Regions from separate parts of the Bacillus sp. XB1 genome, predicted to be linked through region 3. Evidence: riboswitches for the same ligand, from Rfam matches in the RefSeq annotation. Region 3 holds a riboswitch; each other region holds the start of a gene.
What was found. A riboswitch is a leader RNA that binds a small molecule or an ion and turns the genes downstream of it on or off. The one in region 3 is predicted to bind thiamine pyrophosphate.
Positions count from the first base shown of each region.

Region 1 (7,589 bases), on a different contig from region 3:
AAGTTGTGGCAAAGAAAATAACGGACAATATCAACCTTGCAAACCAGGTAGTGATGGGAAACTTGCTTCTAAAGGTACTTGGGATGATTACTCTACCGGTGACACAGGTGTGTATGATTACGGTGATTTAGCAGCCAATTACGTTAATAAAAATGGTTTTGTACGCTACTGGAATGACACAGCTAAAGTACCTTACTTATATAATGCAACTACAGGCACATTTATTAGCTACGATGACAATGAATCTATGAAATACAAAACAGACTATATAAAGACGAAAGGTTTAAGTGGAGCAATGTTTTGGGAACTAAGCGGAGATTGCCGTACAAGTCCAAAATATAGTTGCAGTGGTCCAAAATTACTTGATACGCTAGTAAAAGAATTACTTGGTGGACCTATTAGTCAAAAAGATACTGAGCCACCAACGAATGTTAAAAACATTGTAGTTACGAATAAAAATTCAAACTCAGTTCAATTAAACTGGACTGTATCTACTGATAACGTAGGAGTTACGGAATATGAAATTACTGCTGGAGAAGAGAAATGGAGTACAACAACAAATAGCATTACAATTAAAAACTTAAAACCTAATACGGAATACAAATTTTCGGTAATTGCCAAAGATGCTGCTGGAAATAAATCACAACCTACCGCTCTTACTGTCAAAACGGATGAAGCTAATACGACACCTCCTGATGGAAATGGTACTGCTACATTTTCAGTCACTTCGAATTGGGGCAGCGGTTATAACTTCTCGATTATAATCAAAAATAATGGAACGACTCCTATTAAAAATTGGAAATTAGAATTTGATTATAGCGGCAATTTAACACAAGTTTGGGATTCTAAAATTAGTAGTAAAACAAATAATCATTATGTAATTACGAACGCAGGATGGAATGGTGAAATTCCTCCTGGTGGATCTATTACAATTGGCGGTGCAGGAACAGGTAATCCTGCCGAACTTTTAAATGCCGTCATTAGCGAAAACTAGACGTAATATCCATTAATTACTTCAATAAAGTTTGAATTTAGGTTTGAGCAATACCTTCTAAATTCAAACTTTTAATTTTATGAAAAATCAAAAATATCACAATAACCTATTATAATTATATTTAATTTCTAATATGAAGTTTATATGAAGTTCATTTGAATTTTACATGAATTTCCTTTAATTTCTATTGTCTTCCTATAATATCCATATTATCCTTTACATAAAGGAATTATTTTTATTCCATTTTGAACTATCTATATATATAAAGAAAGATAGTCACCTGTTAGGGAAAGGCTTTCGTATTATAAATATAACAAAAGAAAAAGCACGCTTATAAGCGCACCATAAGAGTGCTTCTTCATACAATTCTCATGTAAGAGTTCTCGAAAATCATGTTAATCACAAAGAAAAGGCATTAGCTCATAAAAGCTAATGCCTTTTCTTTATTCATATTGTTGAGTATTCCATTCTTCTATATTTCATAATTTTGTTATCTACGATTCATAGAAAGAAGGTTCATGTGAGACAATTAAAACCGTTCCTTTGTATTGTTGTAACGCTTCCTGTAAAGCCATCTTAGTTTCTACATCCAAATGATTAGTCCGTTCGTCTAAAATTAAAACATCAGCTTTTTCTATTTTTTCATATAAGGAGCTAACACACTTAAAATCTCTTCTTTATCCTTTTTTAATTCGAGTGATGTTAACATATCCATCGTTCTCGGCCTAGGTAATTTCACTTGTACCTCGCCAACTATTGACGCTGGTCTTTGAGATAAAATAAATACGCGATCTGAAAGCAAGATTGCCTCATCTAAGTCATGTGTAACCATAACGATTGTTTGCTTCTCTTGATGCCAAGAGTTTAAAAGCCAGCTATGTACTTCCATTTTTGTAAATGCATCTAATTTACCAAAAGGCTCATCAAGCAGCATAATTGGCTTTTCACATAAATATGTGCGCAGAAAACTAATTCTTTGACGCATACCACCAGACAATTCATCTGGATAATGGTTTGCATATTCATCTAGTTCGAACTGCTTTAATGCTTCCATTCCTTCTGTCAGCCTTTGTTTTTTCGGCTTTCCTTCAATTTCTAACGGAAGAACGATATTTTGCAAAGCTGATCGCCACGGTAGTAATAAATCTTGTTGTGGCATATAACTAACAACATCTTGCTCTTGTACTTGCTTATCGTTATACGTTACGTTCCCGCTTGTTGGTTTTTCAACATTTGCAATCATGTTTAATAATGTGCTTTTCCCGCAACCACTCGGTCCTACAAAGGAAACAAACTCTCCCTCTTGTATAGAGGCACTAATATTCTCTAATACATTCTTTCCGTCGAAAGATTTCACTATATTTTTTATTTGTAATCCGCTCATTTTTCACTTGGAAGGAATTCATTTGTAAAAGCATCTTTTACATCGATTTTCTTTTTAATAACTTTGTTGTCATATAAGAAATTCATGTAATTCGTCCAAATTTCTTCCTTCTGTACTCCCCATGCTTTAGCATCATCTTGATACTTCGTACTTAACCATTTTTGGCTTTCTTGAACTAAATCTTTATTCACATCTGGAACAGCTTTAATTAAAATATCAGCAGCCTCTTTCGGTTCCTTAATTGCAAAATTATAACCTTCTGTCGTTGCACTCATAAACTTTTTCACAAAGTCTTTATCTTGCTTCGTATGTTTTTCACTCGTAATAATAACAGGACTATAGAAATCAAGCGCTGGATCTAAGTCCTTCACCATAATCGTATTTAACTCTTTTCCTTGACGCTTCGCTTCAATACCATCCCAACCGTAATAAATCCATTCGAAATCTGCATCACGGCCAATTGATTTAAAGAAATCTGTTTGTCCTAAGATGATTTTTTCAACTTTATTAAAATCAGCTTGATGTTTATCCATAATCGTCTTTAATGTCGCTTCTTCTGCTGGTCCTCCCCAGCCGCCGTAACGTTTACCTTCAAAATCTTTCGGTGACGTCATATTGTCTTTCTTAAGCGATGCAAACGCTGAAGTGTTATGCTGAATAATCGCTCCTACAGATACAACAGGAATTCCTTCTACACGAGCTAACGTTACATTTTCTTGTGCACTTATTGCGAAGTCTGCTTTTCCTGATGCTATCATTTGCTCTGCTGTTACATTGTCACCTGGTTGAATAATTTCTACATCTAATCCTTGCTTTTTGTAATAATCTTTCGTTTTCGCTACATACAAGCCAGTATGATTCGTATTTGGAAACCAATCTAATACTACTTTTACTTTTTGATCTTTACTTGCACTTTCTTCTTTCTTCGCCGGATTACATCCAGCCACACCTACCGCTACTAAGGCAGCTAACATAACTTTCAAACCTTTTTTCATTTTCTGCCGTCCTTTCTATATATCCATGGTGCTGTTATTCTTGCCATAAACTCTACGATAAAATACAGGCATAATGTCACCATAACGATGATTGCTGCAACACCAAATACTCGGGCAGTCAAAAAGGATTTTGTAGCCCTCGTAAGCATAACGCCTAATCCTTCACTTGCACCGAGCCATTCTCCGATAATTGCCCCCATTACGCTATATGTAACTGCAATTTTTAAACCTGAGAAAAAGTATGGGAGCACTGCTGGAAATTTTACCTTCTGGTAAACTTGCCATTTCGTCGCCTTCATTGTTTGTAACAGTTTCAGCATATTTTTATCTACTGTTTGAAAACCTTCTAAAATACTAAGCGCAATTGGGAAGAAACAAACGAGTATTACGACCATTACTTTCGGCAACATCCCATATCCAAACCAAATAATAAATAGCGGTGCAAGTACAACAATTGGAATTGTTTGCGAAATAACGAGCAATGGATTTATTAAAATACGAAATAACGGTATAACATCCATAATAATTGCGATGCTCGTCCCCAATAAAATTGCAAAGAATAGTCCAATTATAACTTCCTGCAGTGTTTGCATCGTATTTGGTAATAGTAAATCTTTCATCCCAATTAATTCTTGAACAATGGCAGAAGGCTTTGGTAAAATCCACGGTTCGATTTTAAATAATGAAACAGATCCTTCCCATATCGCAATGAGAAGGATAAGCCAAATAGTTGTAATAAGTTTAGATTGCTTCTGGTTTTGCATATTCATCACGGTACTTCCAAACCTTTTCATCTATCGTTACACCAGTGCTTGGACGATAATGGATTTTAATAGAAGTAATCACTTCTTCTGCTCCAGCATCGACGCAAGCTTGTTGCGCACGTTTAACGACATCAAGAAGTACATCTAATTCTCCTTCCAAAGTTGTTTCCATTGCCCCTACTTCATAACGAACTCCCGATTGTTGCACAACTTCAATTGCTTTATCGACAACAGAATATACATCTTTCGTTTTCGCTTGTGGTACTACTGAAAATGACATTGTAACTTGTTGTGACATAATAAAATCCCCCTTATAAAATTAAATTTCAAAAATAAGAAAAGGCTTTCCTACTGCGTAGGAAAGCCTTGTATGCAAGTTATTACAGAATAACATATGCTACATCACTTTAAGTAACTCCCTACGCTGGCATTATCCAGATCAGGTTGAGGGTCGATGTTTACTTACATCCTCTCAGCCAATTGGCTCCCCGGTCCTTAATTCGTTTTCATTGTAGCATGATTTATTTTATTGAACAAACAAAAGCATGCATAATCATTTCATTATTTTTGGAAAATAACCAACTTTTTCACCATGAGCTAATAACTGCTGTATAAATTCTTTATTAATTGCTGGTACTATCAATTCTTTTTTCTTAATCCATTCATTCGTTCTACGTGTACCCATTACAATTTCAGATTGCTGTGCTCCATCTCCTGCAACTTGAGAAGCAATTAACTCTGCTATTACTTCATTTCCCTTCGCTAATGCAAGTCCGGTATTTACATATTCTGAAAGTGGAACCATTTCAAGATTGTATCCACACTCTCCAATTAGCTGTATAAATTGTTCAAACTCAATTTGATGTGGATGACAAATATGTAACGTCTCTCCTACAATTTGCGCATCTTGTAAATACGATACAATTGATTTACTAGCAAAATCAATTGGTGTGAAATCAACTTTCCACTTCACATTTGGTGCTTTCCCAATTAATAGCATTGTTTTAATAAGACGATAAAATGCGTTTCCTTCAATATTTTGTTGGAACGAACCTGTTTCTGAATGACATGCTAAATTACCTGCACGATAAATATTTCCGCGCAAACCATTTTTCATTGCTTCACGAACAATGTTTTCCGCTTGTAGTTTACTATTTGAATATACATTCTCTAAGTCTACACTGTAATTAAAATCACCAGTTTTCATGTATGTATCCCATTGATCTACCGCTAATTCTAACGGGATACCAATTGTAGAAATAAAATGGAATGTAGCACCTTTCTCCGCTAATGCTAGCATACGGCTAGTTCCTTGGACATTTATATTTTCAAATTGTTTTACATCTCCAAAATGTCTTACATCTGCACCGCAATGAATTATCGTATCCATCTTAGAACTGATGAACATAAATTCTTCTTCGCTCATCCCAAGATACTCTTCTCCCAGATCACCAGCTACGGCCTGTATACGCTGTAACCATTCTTCACATATATCATTAAAGTAGCCTGTTAATGTATCTATAATTCTTTGCTGCACATCTTTGGTTGGTCTTACTAAACAATAAATAGTAGCAGATGTATCTCTCAACAATTCATATAATATGTGTGATCCTAAATAACCAGTAGCTCCTGTTAAAAAGACATTTGAAATCTGGGTTTCTTCCAAAACGTTTGCATACGTGATAGTATCTGGTTCGTGAATCACTTTATATTCACGAAATACTTCTTCTTTCTCTACTTTTACTTCTCGCTCAATTCGAGCTAATCCATATATCGTTCTTTCTTTAAAGAAATCTTGAATTGTTAAATGTGAGAAATCTTCTTTTAACAATGTTAAGACTCGTAATACTTTTAATGAATGTCCACCAATTGTAAAGAAATCATCATGCACTCCAACTTTTGAAATTCCTAATACTTCCGCCCAGGCGTTCGCGATTTGTTTTTCTGCTTTATTAGAAGGTGCAACATATTCTTGTAGCCGAACCGGTTCATACTTTTCTTCTAACTGAGCTAACTTCTTAACATCAATCTTTTTATTAGGTGTAAGTGGTAATTCATTAATATAAATTAGTTTAGATGGCACCATATAATCTGGTAATTGCTCTTGTAACTGATAAACTAATTCTGGTATTTCTTTTTTATTTAAAGTTGTATAGAACGCGATTAAATATTGGCTACCTTCCTTACTCTTCTTAGCAAAAACAGCATTTTCTTTTATATTATGATTTTGAGAAATTTTACTTTGGATTTCTCCTAGTTCAATACGATGTCCTCTAATTTTTACTTGATCATCTTTCCGATGTAAAAACTCTATATTTCCATCCTCTAGCAACTTAACGATATCACCTGTTTTGTATATATTAACTATAGGATTAAAAGGGTTCGGAATAAAAGCTTCAATTGTTTTATTAGGCTTATTAAAATACCCTTTTGCTAAGCCTACTGAATCTATATATAATTCACCAGGTACACCAATTGGACAAAGATTCATATTCTCATCCAAAATCATAACTTGATAATTAGCACATGGTTTACCAATGGGAATACTCGCAACATCCCCATTTAACTGACTAGGTATTTTATAGGTTGTCGTCACTACAGTACATTCTGTCGGTCCGTATACATTATAAATTTCAACATTTGTACCTATTCTTTCTCTCCACAATTTAATAACCTCTACAGGCAACATTTCACCGCCAATCGCAATTCTTTTTAGGGAAGCTAGCTTATATATATCTTCTTCTGCTAAATAAGTTGCTACTTGTCGAACAAAAATTGTTGCTAATGCCAAGATTGAAGTTGCTTTCACTTTATAGATTGCATTTGCAAATGCCTCTACAGACAATCGCTCTTCCTCTAATAGTACATACAAGTTTCCTCCGCAGAATAAAGAAGCAAATGACTCCCATACAGAAGCATCGAAACTAAAGGAAGGAAATTGAGCAAATACATCCTCTTCTGTCAATTCATATTGCTTTTTCATCCAAGTGTACAGATTAACAACGCCTCTATGTGCTAACATCGTTCCCTTTGGATTCCCTGTTGAACCCGATGTATAAATCATATAAGCTACATCATCACAATGAATAGACAACTTTACATCTATATCTTCATAAGTTTCACTATCATACAATGAAACTGTTTGAACCCCATCACATGTTATAGGCGTCTCTTTCATCAATATAACTTTCGCTTGGCTATCTTGAATAATGTACTGTATTCTACTTTCCGGATAATCTGGATCAATCGGAACATACGCTGCACCAGCTTTTAATATAGCTACCATACTTACTACTGTATCTATGCTACGTTTCATAAATATTCCAACATAGTCTCCTAATTGGATGCCGTTTTTAATTAACATATGAGCTATTTGATTACTTTTTTTATTTAGCTCCTCATAAGTTAAAGTACCTTCCCTTGAAGATAAAGCTATACGATTTGGAAATTGA
Region 1 is NZ_JBNRIL010000005.1:117,150-124,738, reverse strand. Features, by position in the region: gene ACK1U5_RS24700 (glycosyl hydrolase family 18 protein) at 1-994, shown strand, start outside; gene ACK1U5_RS24695 (ABC transporter ATP-binding protein) at 1,629-2,378, opposite strand; gene ACK1U5_RS24690 (ABC transporter substrate-binding protein) at 2,375-3,373, opposite strand; gene ACK1U5_RS24685 (ABC transporter permease) at 3,370-4,143, opposite strand; gene ACK1U5_RS24680 (MTH1187 family thiamine-binding protein) at 4,115-4,435, opposite strand; TPP riboswitch at 4,537-4,638, opposite strand; gene ACK1U5_RS24675 (non-ribosomal peptide synthetase family protein) at 4,691-7,589, opposite strand, start outside.
Region 1: linked by a shared signal. The riboswitch ahead of ACK1U5_RS24680 (MTH1187 family thiamine-binding protein) and the one ahead of tenA (thiaminase II) in region 3 are both predicted to bind thiamine pyrophosphate.

Region 2 (7,589 bases), 1.8 Mb from region 3:
TTTTAACATGAGGCAACTATATCTAATTATAAATTCAAATAAACAGATTTACAAGTTGTATTGTAAAAAGTAAATATTTACTTGAATTAATATTTATCAACATTTGTATATGTTTTCTATATATACAACGTATATAAAATACTTTACATTATGTTTAAGTTGTTAAAGTATTCTGTTAATTTTTTAAAAAAGAAAAATGTAAACGTTTTATTAGGGGGAGAAAGTATGGGGAAGTTATTTTTAAAAATATGTTTTTTCGCATTAGTGACCGTATGTTCATTCGCAGCGAAAATATCATACGCTGAAGAGAGGCAACAAAATAATTATCCAATCATATTGGTGAATGGATTTGCTGGATGGGGTAGAGAAGAAATGCTTGGCGTAAAATATTGGGGTGGTGTTCATGATATACAGGAAGATTTGAAACGCAATGGTTATACGGTACATACCGCAGCTGTTGGACCTGTTTCTAGTAACTGGGATCGTGCATGTGAATTGTATGCACAAATTAGCGGTGGGACAGTAGACTATGGTGCCGTACATGCTGAGAAACATGGACATAATCGTTTTGGCAGAACTTATAGTGGTTTTGCGCCGAATTGGAGTGAAACAAATAAAGTTCATTTAGTTGGACATAGCATGGGTGGACAAACGATTAGAACATTAGTACAGCTATTAAAAGAAGGTAGTTTTGAAGAAAAGAATTATGTGAAAAATCACCCAGACATCAAAATATCACCACTATTTGAAGGCGGAAAATCATATGTTCATAGTGTTACAACATTAGCAACCCCTCACAACGGTACAACACTTGCGGATGGTAGTCTTCTACTGCCGTTCGTTAAAGATTTACTCATTACAGCTGCAAGCTTTGGAGGAAACAATAATTTATCATTATATGATTTTAAATTGGATCAATGGGGTATAAAGAAAAATGCTGGAGAGTCCTTTTTCCAATATAGTAATCGTATTCTAAATAGTTCACTTTGGAAAAATACAAAAGATATAAGTCAATGGGATTTAAGTACAGATGGTGCAAAGGAGTTAAATAATTGGGTAAAGACGCAACCAGATGTGTATTATTTATCCTATAGTGGACATGCATCACAAGCAGCACCTATAACAGGTTTACATTTACCGCATATTACGATGAATAAAGTGTTGATGGGGAATGCATTTTTCTTAGGTTCTTATGCGAGATATGAAGAAAACCGTCCGTTAGTTGATACTTCTTGGTGGCAAAATGATGGTGTAGTAAATACGAATTCTATGATTGCACCATCTTCTAATGTTGCTGTAAATAATAATGGGTCATTACAGATTGGAAAATGGAATCATATCGAAACGAAAGCGAATTGGGATCATCTCGATATGGTAGGATTAAGTGTTTCAGACTCATTAGGTTTTTCTAGCATTCAAGAGTTTTATAGAACAATTGCTGAAAAGCTATCACGTTTACCGAAATAGGTAATAATAAAGCGCTCTCGATGGAATTCGAGAGCGCTTTATATTATATTGAAAGAGGGATTTGGTAGAAAAATATGGGGGGATATTATGAAAATTCAAGTTGTATTATCAGGATACGGAACAGTAGGCAGAGAGTTTATAAAATTATTAAATGAAAAATATTCATATATATATGAAACATATGGGATTCAATTAGTTGTAAGTGGCGTATTAGGGAGAAATATTGCAATACATAATGAAGACGGCTTATCACTTCATCATTTATTGATGTATGGTGGCGGTACCGCTGCAATTGAAAAATATTTAGAGTATCATCCGAAGGAACGTGCAACAACTAGCATAAGTGGTACTGTATTGGTAGAATCAACAGTTACAAATCTTAAAGATGGAAATCCAGGGAAACAATATATGAAACAAGCGATTGAGAAACAGATGGATATAGTAGCAATTTCTAAAGGGGCGCTCGTTACAAACTGGAGAGAAATAAATGAAGCAGCAAGAGGCGCCCATGTACGAATTCGATATAGCGGTGCAACAGCCGCTGCATTACCGACCCTAGATATCGGACAATTTAGTTTAGCCGGTTGCAGTATTGAAAAAATAGAAGGAATATTAAATGGAACAACTAATTACATTCTTACGAAAATGTATGAGGAAGATATGACATTTGAAGAAGCATTGAAAGAAGGACAAGATAAAGGAATTGCTGAGACAAACCCTATATTAGATATAAGTGGTTCAGATAGTGCGTGTAAATTGTTACTTTTGACAAACAGCTTAATGGAAACAGAGAAAACACTTACTGATATACATATAAAAGGAATCGAGCACGTTACAAAACAGCAAATTAGAAATGCTAAGGAACAACATAAAATTATTAAATTAATAGCATCAACATATAAGGATGAGGGTGGCAATGTCAATTTAAATGTTGAACCGTGCGAAATAGAGAAAGATCATCCGTTAGCAAAAGTAAATGGGACCGAAAAAGGAATTACGTTCTTTACAGATACGATGGGACAAGTTACTACAATTGGTGGGGCTTCTAATCCACGAGGCGCTGCAGCTGCAGCTTTAAAAGATGTAATTAACTTATATCGAAAAGATTTGTAAGACCGTACCGCCCTTTATAAAAAATACATATGTCGTGGACCTTTTGAGAATGAAATAAATATGCAAAAATGATTGCAGGGGGTAAGGAATTGTTTAAGGATTTTAAAGTTGTTAAAGATCGTCCCGTTTATATTCAATTGAAAGATTATTTGAAGAAGATGATTATGAAAGGGCATTTGCTCGGGGATCAAAAAATCCCATCAACAAGGGAACTAAGTGAATTACTAAGTGTGAGTAGAAACACTGTACTCGCTGCTTATGCAGATTTAGAGCAAGAAGGACTCATTTATGCAGTTAAAGGAAAAGGGAACTTTGTTGCGAAGGTGGATATATCTAACACTTCGTCTGTTGAAATAAATTGGAAAAATAAACTTAATACAGTGACCGCATTAGCGGATGAATTAGATTTAATGAAACATGGTGTTCGTTGGGAAAAGGGAATGATTGTCTTTAATAGTATAGCCCCAGATGAGAAGCTATTTGATGTTGAAAATTTCAAAAGAGCTTTTCTTACTCGTATGTCCATTGAAGGAGACATCGTATTGAACTACGGATATGCAAAGGGATATAGACCGTTAATGAATTATTTACTTCATTACATGGAAATGAAAGGTGTAGACATTTCGAATAAAGATATTCTAATTACAAATGGATTTACAGAAGGATTGGATATTGTACTCTCTTCTTTATCAAAAAAATCCGGTCGTGTCATTTGTGAGAATCCAACTCACCACGCTGCACTTAAGCTTTTCCGTTTACATGGACTTGAAGTTCATGGGATTGATATGCATGAGGATGGTATTGATACGAATGAAGTTGAAAAAAGTTTGCGTGAAAAAGATTTTGATTTTGCTTATTTAATTCCTTCTTATCATAATCCAACCGGTATTGTTACGAGTTCAGAGAAAAGAACGGAATTGATGAGGTTATTCTCAAAATACAACGTTCCTATTATAGAGGACGGATTTAATGAAGAATTACGTTATTCAGGTTCACATTTAGCTCCATTATTAACTTTTGCTGGAGCTGGCAATAATGTGATTTATATTAGTAGCTTTTCAAAGGTACTTTTCCCTGGTTTACGTGTAGGCTGGATTATTGCAGATAAAGAGCTGATTCATTATTTAGAAAGCGTAAAAAGAGCAAGAACGATTCACACATCTACGCTAGATCAAGCTGTTCTGTTTCAATATTTACATGAGGGATATTTTGAGAAATATTTAAAAAAGGCAAGATCTGTTTATAAGAAAAAATATGAGTTAGCTGTCGGGGCATGTAACCAGTACATTCATTTCAAAAGAATGACTGGAGATGGTGGACTTCATTTATTTATAGAACTAGAAGAGCATATGAATGCCCGCACACTTTTACAAAAGTGTTATGAGAAAGGCGTTACGTTTTCACCTGGAGATGTTTTTTACTCTGATGGAGAAGGAGCGAACACTTTCCGATTAGGGTTTTCGCGCTTGAAAGAAGAAGAAATAGTTCGGGGAATTAAAATAATTGGTGATACATTAAAAAATGAAATTTGGAGTTGAGAAAATGAAAATCGGTGTTATTATGGGCGGGGTATCGTCTGAAAAACAAGTTTCAATTATGACGGGGAATGAAATGATTGCTCATTTAGATAAAAATAAGTATGAAATAGTTCCAATTACATTAAATGAAAAAGTGGATTTAATTGAAAAAGCGAAAGACATTGACTTTGCGTTGCTCGCGTTACACGGAAAATACGGAGAAGATGGGACAGTTCAAGGAACACTGGAGAGTTTAGGGATTCCTTATAGCGGAAGTAATATGTTATCTAGCAGTATATGTATGGATAAAAATATTTCGAAAAAGATTTTACGTTATGAAGGTGTAGAAACACCAGATTGGATTGAACTTACAAAAATGGAGGATCTAAATCTTGATGAGTTAGATAAGTTAGGATTTCCATTAGTAGTAAAACCAAACTCTGGCGGATCGAGTGTCGGAGTGAAAATCGTTTATAATAAAAATGAATTGATCTCAATGCTAGAAACTGTATTCGAATGGGATTCTGAAGTAGTAATTGAGAAGTATATAAAAGGTGATGAAATTACATGTTCCATTCTGGATGGAAAACAGTTACCTATAGTTTCAATTCGACATGCAGCCGAGTTCTTTGACTACAATGCAAAATATGATGATACTAGTACAGTTGAGGAAGTTATTGAACTTCCAGCAGAAATTAATGAACGTGTAAATAAAGCGTCACTCGCTTGTTATAAAGCATTAAAATGTAGTGTTTATGCAAGAGTTGATATGATGGTGAAGGACGGAGTTCCATATGTAATGGAAATTAATACATTACCAGGGATGACACAATCAAGTTTATTGCCAAAAAGTGCAGAAGCAGCGGGAATTAGTTATAGCAAACTATTAGATATGATTATTGAAACATCATTAAAAGTTAGAAAAGAAGAGGGGTTTTAAGGGAATTATATAACTAATTTTTTTGACAGTTTCACGAAGTATGCTATGATGAATACATTATAAAAACAAAATATTTATCCACTAGGGGGGCCTTTTATAGGCTGAGATCAAATGTGATTTTGAGACTCTTAGTACCTGATCTGGTTAATGCCAGCGTAGGGAAGTGGGAAAGACGTTGCTATTTAATGAGTAAATAAATACTGTCAATTTCACTTTCTTTACGCCTGTAAAGAAAGTTTTTTTATTTTAAAGCGTTAATAGCTGTGGATAAATATCTATATTTTATATATTATTGGAGGGATTTAAATGACTTTTTCACAATCGTTACGTAAAGAAGTAGATTCAATTTGGAAAGCGAGTTTTAACCATCCTTTTGTAAAAAAACTTGGTGAAGGAACGTTAGATTTAGCTAGTTTTCGCTATTATGTTCTTCAAGATTCATATTATTTGAGTCATTTTGCTAGAGTACAAACATTAGGAGCTGCAAAAGCTCTTGAATTAGAAACGACAGCTCGTATGGCACACCATGCCCAAAATACATATGAGGCGGAATTATCATTACATGAGAATTTTGCTAAAAAGCTAGGGATAACAAAAGAAGAAAAAGATAATTTTATTCCTGCGCCAACTGCATATGCGTATACTTCACATATGTATCGTGCTGCGTATGAAGGACATTTAGGAGATATTATTGCAGCAATCTTACCTTGCTATTGGTTGTATTATGAAATTGGCGAACGCTTAAAAGAGTGCCAGCCGGAAGAGCAAATTTATAACGAATGGATTTCTGCTTATGGATCTGATTGGTTCCGTACGCTAGTTGAAGAGCAAATTACACGTTTAGATACTATCGCTGAAAAAGTAACAGAGACAGACCGCAAGCGTATGAAACAGCATTTTATTATTAGCAGTCAATATGAATATTCATTTTGGGAAATGGCTTATACATTAGAAAAGTGGCCAGTGGATACAGACGTAAAAGACGTAATTGGATAAAGAATAGAAGTAATGTTATAGCTAGGTATGGATCATACCTAGCTATATATTTTTTCTTGTCAAATTTGCGTAAAGTCATTAGTGCTACTGATATGGCGAAATAGAATATCGATAATTTAGCTCATTTACTTGTCTACGCATTAACTGGATAAACTTCTGTCACATTTATTTTACAATCAAAGAACGTAAATGTTGGTGGTATGAAGTTAAATAAGAAAAGAAACCCGAGCTGTTAGCTGTAACGGAGTTGTTTTTTCTTTGCAGGAATTTCTAAATTATCATGGAGTGTTGTTAATACGATATGCAAATATGCATATCGTATTTTTTTGAGTTCTTTATGTGTTAAAATTAGATATAGAGATATGTAAATATAAAGAAGCAAAAGCAGGAATATCCAATGAATTTTGAGAGGTGTTATATGTTTACAAATAAGAAATTAATTCGATTTGGTTTATCGTTGTTTGTATTTTTAGGGATAATTAATTTTACAATCAGCTATTTCCAAACATATCTTGAAACAGCAGCAGATATTAAATGGGTAATTCCAGAAATTTGGAAAACTATTTTGCTAGATGTTCCTCAAGGTATACTTGTTCTTTTAGGCGCAATTGCTTTATATGATTTCACAAAAGAGGCATCACAAAAAGACGCATCAATCTAAGTGTGTCTTTTTTAATTAACAATTTCATAGAGAGCTTTGCTGGAGAAATAGAATGAAAAGCCCTAATTAGGGCTTTTTTTGTTGGAATTTCTTAACCGTCATAAAAACTGGTCACTTGGAGGTGTTATAGCGAAAGCCACTTACAGTACAGAAAAATCTAAGCAGCAGACGGAAATATATAGGATATGGATCATAATTATTGAGAAATTAATTGAACTTAGTAAGTATGAAGATATGACGCTAGAATTCATATTTTTTAATTTTTATTTATCTCGCTATTTGCCGGACAGTAAGCCCCCCACCTCAAAATTCAGCGGAAGCAAAGAAGTTAGGTAGGGGATGAACAAAACCCCACTGATTAAATTTTCACTTTATAAAAATGAGCCCATAGTAAAAATAGGTATATGAACAAGGTGCATCATCTAGTGATAAGTCATACTTTGTTGGTGTACGTATTGAACTTAGTTTATAGCGCTATTTCTACTTAGATGTAACGAACAGGAATATAGGGAAGTATCGATGAGGTTGTATTTTATAAACGGAGGTTATGAAAATGAATCAGTTTCAACAAGAACTACAAGCGTTAAGCCTTAATGATTACCGGTCTGGAAATATTGTCTATTGGGACCAGCAAAACCAATATCCATATTACTATATTGAAGATGCTGCTCGTCGCTGTGGCGGTTGTGGTCGTTGTGGCGGTTGTGGTGGAGGTCGTTGTGGCGGCTTCCGTTGTGGTGGCTTCCGTTGTATTGGTTGCTTCGGTTGTTTTGGTTGCGGAGGCTGTGGCGGCTGTGGCGGTTGTGGCGGCTGTGGTGGTTGCTCTAACTGTTTTGATGGTTTTACTGATACTACCGGTACTATTGTAACGTATGAATATTGATAACAGCTATCT
Region 2 is NZ_JBNRIL010000001.1:1,131,247-1,138,835, reverse strand. Features, by position in the region: gene ACK1U5_RS05775 (esterase/lipase family protein) at 226-1,467, shown strand; gene ACK1U5_RS05770 (homoserine dehydrogenase) at 1,555-2,580, shown strand; gene pdxR (MocR-like pyridoxine biosynthesis transcription factor PdxR) at 2,670-4,118, shown strand; gene ACK1U5_RS05760 (D-alanine--D-alanine ligase) at 4,123-5,037, shown strand; TPP riboswitch at 5,111-5,216, shown strand; gene tenA (thiaminase II) at 5,344-6,033, shown strand; gene ACK1U5_RS05750 (DUF3937 domain-containing protein) at 6,431-6,694, shown strand; gene ACK1U5_RS05745 (heterocycloanthracin/sonorensin family bacteriocin) at 7,248-7,577, shown strand.
Region 2: linked by a shared signal. The riboswitch ahead of tenA (thiaminase II) and the one ahead of tenA (thiaminase II) in region 3 are both predicted to bind thiamine pyrophosphate.

Region 3 (7,589 bases):
TCGGTAGAGCAGAGGACTGAAAATCCTCGTGTCGGCGGTTCGATTCCGTCCCGAGCCACCATTTTTTTTATGCCGGCTTAGCTCAATTGGTAGAGCAACTGACTTGTAATCAGTAGGTTGGGGGTTCAAGTCCTCTAGCCGGCATCATTTAGGGGCATAGTTTAAAGGTAGAACTGAGGTCTCCAAAACCTCCAGTGTGGGTTCGATTCCTACTGCCCCTGTAAAGTATATGGGCCTATAGCTCAGCTGGTTAGAGCGCACGCCTGATAAGCGTGAGGTCGATGGTTCGAGTCCATTTAGGCCCACCATATATTATTCCGCAGTAGCTCAGTGGTAGAGCTATCGGCTGTTAACCGATCGGTCGTAGGTTCGAGTCCTACCTGCGGAGCCATGGCCCGTTGGTCAAGTGGTTAAGACACCGCCCTTTCACGGCGGTAACACGGGTTCGAATCCCGTACGGGTCATACAAAAAAGAGTCAGCATTATGCTGGCTCTTTTTTATTTTGTTAATTCTTTTTATTGCGTTACTTTCCAGAAATAAATAAAGGAATTTTGGAAAAGCTATGGTATGTATAAAAAGGAGGAAATAAATAATGACACGAGTTAGAGACTTAATGAGTACCCATATTGTACATTGTACACCGCTAGACAATGTATATGAGGCAGCTGTTAAAATGAAGGAAGAATCAGTTGGATTAATTCCAGTTGTTGAAAATGAGCAAGTTGTTGGGCTTGTTACTGATCGTGATTTAGTCGTTCGAGGGATTGCTGAAAAACATCCTGGATCTAATAAAATTACAAATGTAATGACAACAAATATTATCTCAGTTTCTCCAAATGATTCTATTGAAAAAGCTACAGAGCTAATGGCACAGCATCAAATTAGACGATTACCAGTAGTTGATAGTGGTCAACTTATTGGCATGTTAGCACTAGGAGATTTAGCTATAAGGGAATCAGCAGATGATCAAGCTGGATTTGCCTTGAGCGAAATCTCAGAGCATACAGAGTAAATTAAAACTTTAATTAACCGAGAGTCTAATGGTCACTCATAAAGAGCTAAATTATATATAAAGTTCAGATACATTATTCTAGCATATATGGATTAAACTAATATGTTAGCGTGATGTATCTGAGACATTATATAATAAGGATACGGTTAATAATTTCGACAGTTTTTTTTAATTTGTTATTCTTCATTTTTAATAAGAGAAAAGATGATATACTGATAGATATAAGTATTATGAGGGATTTTGAATATAACAATATTAATTTTTAGTGGTGCGATAATAAATTAATATTTCCTACATAGATGAAAAGGGAAGGGGAATTATATGAAGGCTGTACAGGGCGATCCAAATTGGAATTTGGTTACAGATACATATATAGAACCAAATAATTTCGCTGAATTATTTTCTTTGCTTGTACCTTGTCACCCAAAAGGTGAGGGGAAAGAACGAACTATATTAGTATGGAAAGAAAAAGAATTTTATAAAGAAGAAAATTTAGCGGCATTTATCGTATATGGCATGAATAAAGCAAAGAAATTACCGCAGTTTCATAAAGATGAAATTCCAACTTTAGTGCGTATTCTTCGCTTATGCCAAGAGATTGGTTGGTATGAAGAGGCAAATGATTTTATGATAGCGCAAGGATTAGCTGAGTTTGTTCATACTTCATTGGAATATGAAACATGGGATCTTTTGACGCAATCAGTTGCTTTAAATTATTTAATTATTAAATATCGTATAGGTGAATTGACAGATAGGGATATTGAAATTTGGGATAGAGTTAAATTTAATGAGAAGTGTATAACCGATTGTAAACATTTATTATCTCATAAAGAAGTATTGGAATTTACATTCTTTTATATGTGCAAGAGAGCGAAATCATTATCAAAAGAGCAATTAAATAGTGATATGATGAGTTTAGCAATGTATTGTAATACTTTTGTATATGATTTGTATACACATGATTTATTACGGAAATATCGTAAGTGTACAGATTTCCTATCATATTATGGACCTAGTCAGGCAGTTTTAGCATGTCAAAGAGCTGTATTATCTCAAATTTCCGATCGCTTAGACCCATTAAAGACAACGCATGTAGATGATTATTTATATGTGATGAAAGAAATGATGGAGCATATGACGATAGGAGTAATGGATCGATACGGTCATTTTATTGGAAAGCTACTATCTTATGTGCCATTTTTCGAAATGATACAAGTTCCACAGCATGCATATTATTGTGAAGAATTACTGTATATTTGTAAGGGCATTGAATATAAAGAAGAAACACTACGCAATTATATATTTATACAATTACATGATTGTTTACCATCATTCTTTAGGCTATTTCTTAAAAATAAGCGTTACGCAACGATTCATGATATTCTTTTCTATTGGTGCGATGACGAACAACGAATGAGCTTAGAGAAAAAATATAATCTGAGCTTTATTTATGAAAAATATGCTTGTGGATAAACAATATTTTCGATATGAAAAATTAATATAAATTAAAAAGGATCTCCAGTTTATGTGAGATCCTTTTTTGTTAGTAAAACAAGGAGAAAGTGATTAAGACAAGAAACAACATTCCATATAGGAGAAGTTGTTCAGTATAACTTCCTTGTATACCAAAAAAATTATTGGCTTTCTTATACAAATTCAATATGTATTTTATTGGAGTATCTTTGAAAGATTGGTACACAGTGTCTCCTCTTTCTAAGCTTCTTGTTCTTGTTTTTGTTTATAAGGGACATTAATATATCTAGCTACAAATAATAAAACAGCCATAAAGAATACTGGAAATACAGTAGATAAATAAAAGCCATTACTAATTATATTTGTTATGAGAGCACTCAAAAGAAATATAGCATTATAAATATGGGCAATTTTTTGTTTTAGTTGCACTTGAAATGATTCCATCATAATTTCTAATGCAACAAAAGCAATAATAATAGATAAAAATACAATGTTTGTATTGTAAATGATTAAACAGCAGATTAAACCTAAAAAGGCTACGTATTCAATTATAAGAGGTATATTGCGTGGCATACAATTTACCTAACTAAATATGGCAGTGGATTTACTGCATTTGTTTTTTCAAAATTCCATTCTCCATTATGTAATTCAAAATGAAGATGTTGCCCGTATGAATGACCTGTGTTTCCCATATGACCTATTAATTGTCCAGTTTGTACTTGATCACCAGCTTGTACAGTGCGATCCTTCATATGAGCATAAACAGTTGTATATAATTTCCCATTGATTTGATGCGCAATGAAAACAACATTGCCATAGCTAGCTGAATAATAAGATTTCACAACTTTACCTGCAGCAGCAGCTTGGATAGAGACGTTTCCTGGAGCGGCAATATCTATACCATAATGCATTTGTTCCCAGCGTATATCAAAGGTTGAGCTAATTCTTCCTTGAGCAGGGAATTTGAAAGCAGCTGGAATTGATGAAGGTTGATCTGTTTTAGCTTGTGGTTGATTTTGTACTACATAGTGTTTTGCTACATATCCGTATCCTGTGCCAAAACGAATTTTATACCAAGTTCCTACAGTTTCTACTACTTGTACTTGTGTACCGTTTTGTAATGAACCGAGTAGAGCGCTACTTGTACTAGCGTTGCTACGTACATTTAGATTAGGTGTTGCAACAGTATATTTTGTATTATTTTGAACGGTGATTCCTTTTACTAAGGGTTGTGAACCATTAGAGATGAATGCTTTTTGTACGTAACCTGTTTGGCCATTATGCGATATTTTATACCATTCGCCTTGATCTTCTTGAACGGTAATAAACTTGCCATTTGGTAATACATCTAAAATGGAAGATTCTAAATTAGGTTCAGAGCGAACGTTTAATGCATTAGCATTAACGATGTATTGATCATTAGAATGAAGTTTGTTTTTTAGTAAAATAGTATCTTTTTGTACATAACCTACTTTATTATGAACAGATACTTTATACCACTCATTAGTTGTTTCAAGGATGTTCACTTTTGTATTAAAGCGAATTGTATCAATTGATGTGCTTTTTACGTTATCTTCTGTATGTAATGCTACTTGATCGACTTTGACATACCCAGTTTTAATATTAGATAATTGTTCAGCGTTTGCTTTTTGTACATTTGTTTCACCCATAGAAGGAAGTAAAGAAGCAATCGCTACAGTAGTTGCTGTTAAAGCAGTAGCTTTCATATTCATGGAATAGAGACCTCCTCTAGTTGTATAGTTGTAATTTTATTATAGTATAAAGATATAATATAGTGGGTGTATTCACATAAATGTAATATGAAATCAATATAAAAATAAATTTTTTGAGGATAATGATTCCTTCTTATGCAATTAATTGGGGTTTTATTTTCTAAAATAGAATGTATGTATTGTATAACTTTGATATTATGTTGATAATTAAGAAAATTAAAAAAGTTGATGATGTCTTATTAGGGTGTTATACTGACAGTGATAATTTTATAGTTTGCTAGGAGAGCTGGTGTTGCCAGCTGAGAGTAGGCCGTAAGCCTTTGATCCTTTTTATTACCTGATCTAGATTATGCTAGCGTAGGGAAGCAATTCGGACACTAACAATGAGTCCCCGTTTCTTTGCGTATAGAAACGGGGCTTTTTTATTTAAAAATTTCATATTGAAACCACTAGGGGTGCTTGATTTGCTGAGAGAGGAATAATCCTTAACCCTTACAACACCTGATCTAGGTAATACTAGCGAAGGGAAGTGGAACATCGAATAAATGTATAACTTTATTTGCTGTAACCACTTCTTATATATAGAAGTGGTTTTTTATTTAGATACATATATTGAAAGGGGATAGAGAAATGAAATTTTGCGATAGATTATTAGAAACTGTGCAACCGGTTTGGGAGATGAGTCATAATCATCCGTTTGTAGTGGGTATGGGAGATGGCACGTTAGAAAAAGATAAATTCCAGTATTATATTATTCAAGATTATTTATATCTGCTAGATTATGCAAAGTTATATGCGATTGGTGTTGTAAAAGCAACGAATCCACAAGTAATGGGAAAGTTCGCTGAACAAATTGATGGAATATTAAATGGCGAAATGACAATCCATAAACAATATGCAAAAAGACTTGGAATTTCTATAGAGGAGATAGAGTCTGCGAAACCATCTGCTAAAAATTTAGCTTATACAAATTACATGATGTCTGTATCTCAAAATGGCACACTTGCGGAATTAATAGCAGCGCTTCTTCCATGTATGTGGAGCTATTGGGAAATTGGAAAGCGTTTAAATGATATTCCTGGAGCAAGAGATCATGAGTTTTTTGGTGAGTGGATTCAAGGATATAGTTCGGAAGAATACGGTAATCTGTGTATTTGGTTAATAGATTTATTAAATAAAATGGCAGTTGGAAAGTCTGAGACAGAACTAGAAAGATTAGAGGAGATTTTCTTATATTCCAGTCGATTTGAATATTTATTCTGGGATATGTCCTATCGTAAGGAGATGTGGGGATTTGAGGAGCAAGAACATACTACAGTTTCATAATGTTTCTTTTCATTACGATGAGAAACCAATCATCCATGAATTAAATGCTTCTATACATGAGAAAGAGTTTGTCAGTATTATCGGACCGAGTGGATGTGGGAAAAGTACTTTATTTCGCCTTATTACAGGTCTAGAAAAGGTAAGTACTGGACAGATAGAACTGACAGAAACAAAGCACCATCCTGTAGGATATATGCCGCAAAAAGATATGCTTTTGCCGTGGAGAACAATTATTGAGAATGCTGCCCTGCCGCTAGAGTGCCAAGGTGTACAGAAGAAAGAAGCACAAGTAAAGGCAAAGGAACTGTTACATAAATTTGGTTTGCAAGGGTATGAGAAAAAATATCCGAAAGATTTATCTGGTGGTATGAGACAACGTGTATCTTTTATTCGAACTTTATTAACAGGCGGGGAAATATTGCTGTTAGATGAACCATTTAGTGCGTTGGATGCTTTAACGAAGACCTCTTTGCAAGAATGGTTGTTTGAACAATGGCAAGAGTGGGAAAAAACAATTTTATTCATTACTCATGATGTTGAAGAAGCGTTATTTCTTTCAAACCGAGTTTTAGTAGTGGAACAGCAGCCGATAACGACTTTGACTGAGCGGACTGTACCGCTTGATCATAACAGAACACGAAAAGATTTATATAAACCGGAAGTATTAGCGCTGAAAGATGAGCTTCTTAGTATGTTACAAAGGCAGGTACTTGTGTGATGAACCGATTGAAAGAATTAGTTCCTGCTATTACACTTTCTAGTATTTTACTAGCTGTGTGGGAAATAGGAGCAAGAATTGTAGATGAGATGTACATTTTACCGTCACCTTCTGCGATTGTAATGAAGATATGGAAACTAAAAGACATATTATTTACAGTTCATTTACCTGCAACGTTATACGTCGTTTTAATAGGTGTTGTTATCTCTATCGTATTAGGTGTAGGGCTAGCGATGTTAATGAATGCGAGTACATGGATGGAGAGAGCATTTTATCCATTATTAGTTGCTTCACAAACGATTCCGATTACTGCGCTTGCTCCGCTATTTGTTTTATGGTTTGGATACACAATTTGGAGTAAGGTTGTTGTCACAGTTTTAATTACGTTTTTCCCAATTGCGGTCAATACGTATGATGGACTGCGTAGTACGAAAAAAGAATGGGAGGAGCTCTTAGTTACATATGGAGCAACAAAAAGAGATATTTTTCTCAAATTAAAGTTGCCATCTGCTCTTCCTTATTTTTTCTCAGCTTTAAAAATTGCAGTTCCGCTTAGTGTTATCGGAGCAGCAATTGGAGAATGGCTCGGTGCACAAGCTGGGCTTGGATATTTCAGTAAGAGAATGATGACGCAGTTAGATGGAGCTGGCGTATTTGCACCTATTGTATTGTTATCATTATTAGCTATTTTCTTCGTCGTAATTATTTCCATATTAGAAAAGAAATTCATTAGTTGGAGGAAGTATTCATGAAATTTTTAAAGCGCATCTTTGTGTTTACATTATTAATTGCAATAATTGCAGGATGTTCGAGTAATTCAGCATCAGACAAAAGTAAAAAAGAGAAAGAAATAACAGTCATGTTAGATTGGTATCCAAATGCGGTACATAGCTTTATCTATGCAGCAATTGAAAAAGGATACTTTAAAGAAGAAGGTGTAAAGGTAAATATTAAATTCCCTTCTAATCCGACTGATCCATTAACGCTGGCAGCAGCAGGGAAGGTGACAGTTGGCTTGTATTATCAGCCAGATGTTGTTATGGCGAGAGCGAATGAGCAAATTCCAGTGAAATCAATTGGAGCTGTCGTACGTTCACCATTAAATCATGTTGTATCACTGAAATCAGCGGGCATTCGATCACCGAAAGATTTAGAAGGAAAAACAGTAGGATACTCTGGAACACCTTTAAGTGAGATGTATTTAAAAACGATGGTAAAAGAAGCTGGTGGTAATCCTGATACAGTGAAAGTAGTTGATGTTGGCTTTGATTTAGTACCAGCATTAATTACGAAGAAAGTAGATGCGGTAACAGGGGCATACATTAA
Region 3 is NZ_JBNRIL010000001.1:2,908,446-2,916,034, reverse strand. Features, by position in the region: tRNA gene ACK1U5_RS15030 (tRNA-Phe) at 1-61, shown strand, start outside; tRNA gene ACK1U5_RS15025 (tRNA-Thr) at 72-144, shown strand; tRNA gene ACK1U5_RS15020 (tRNA-Trp) at 151-221, shown strand; tRNA gene ACK1U5_RS15015 (tRNA-Ile) at 232-308, shown strand; tRNA gene ACK1U5_RS15010 (tRNA-Asn) at 317-391, shown strand; tRNA gene ACK1U5_RS15005 (tRNA-Glu) at 393-464, shown strand; gene ACK1U5_RS15000 (CBS domain-containing protein) at 594-1,013, shown strand; gene ACK1U5_RS14995 (DUF3965 domain-containing protein) at 1,335-2,486, shown strand; gene ACK1U5_RS14990 (hypothetical protein) at 2,727-3,059, opposite strand; gene ACK1U5_RS14985 (SH3 domain-containing protein) at 3,065-4,219, opposite strand; TPP riboswitch at 4,489-4,600, shown strand; TPP riboswitch at 4,661-4,764, shown strand; gene tenA (thiaminase II) at 4,850-5,545, shown strand; gene ACK1U5_RS14975 (ABC transporter ATP-binding protein) at 5,514-6,263, shown strand; gene ACK1U5_RS14970 (ABC transporter permease) at 6,263-7,015, shown strand; gene ACK1U5_RS14965 (ABC transporter substrate-binding protein) at 7,012-7,589, shown strand, end outside.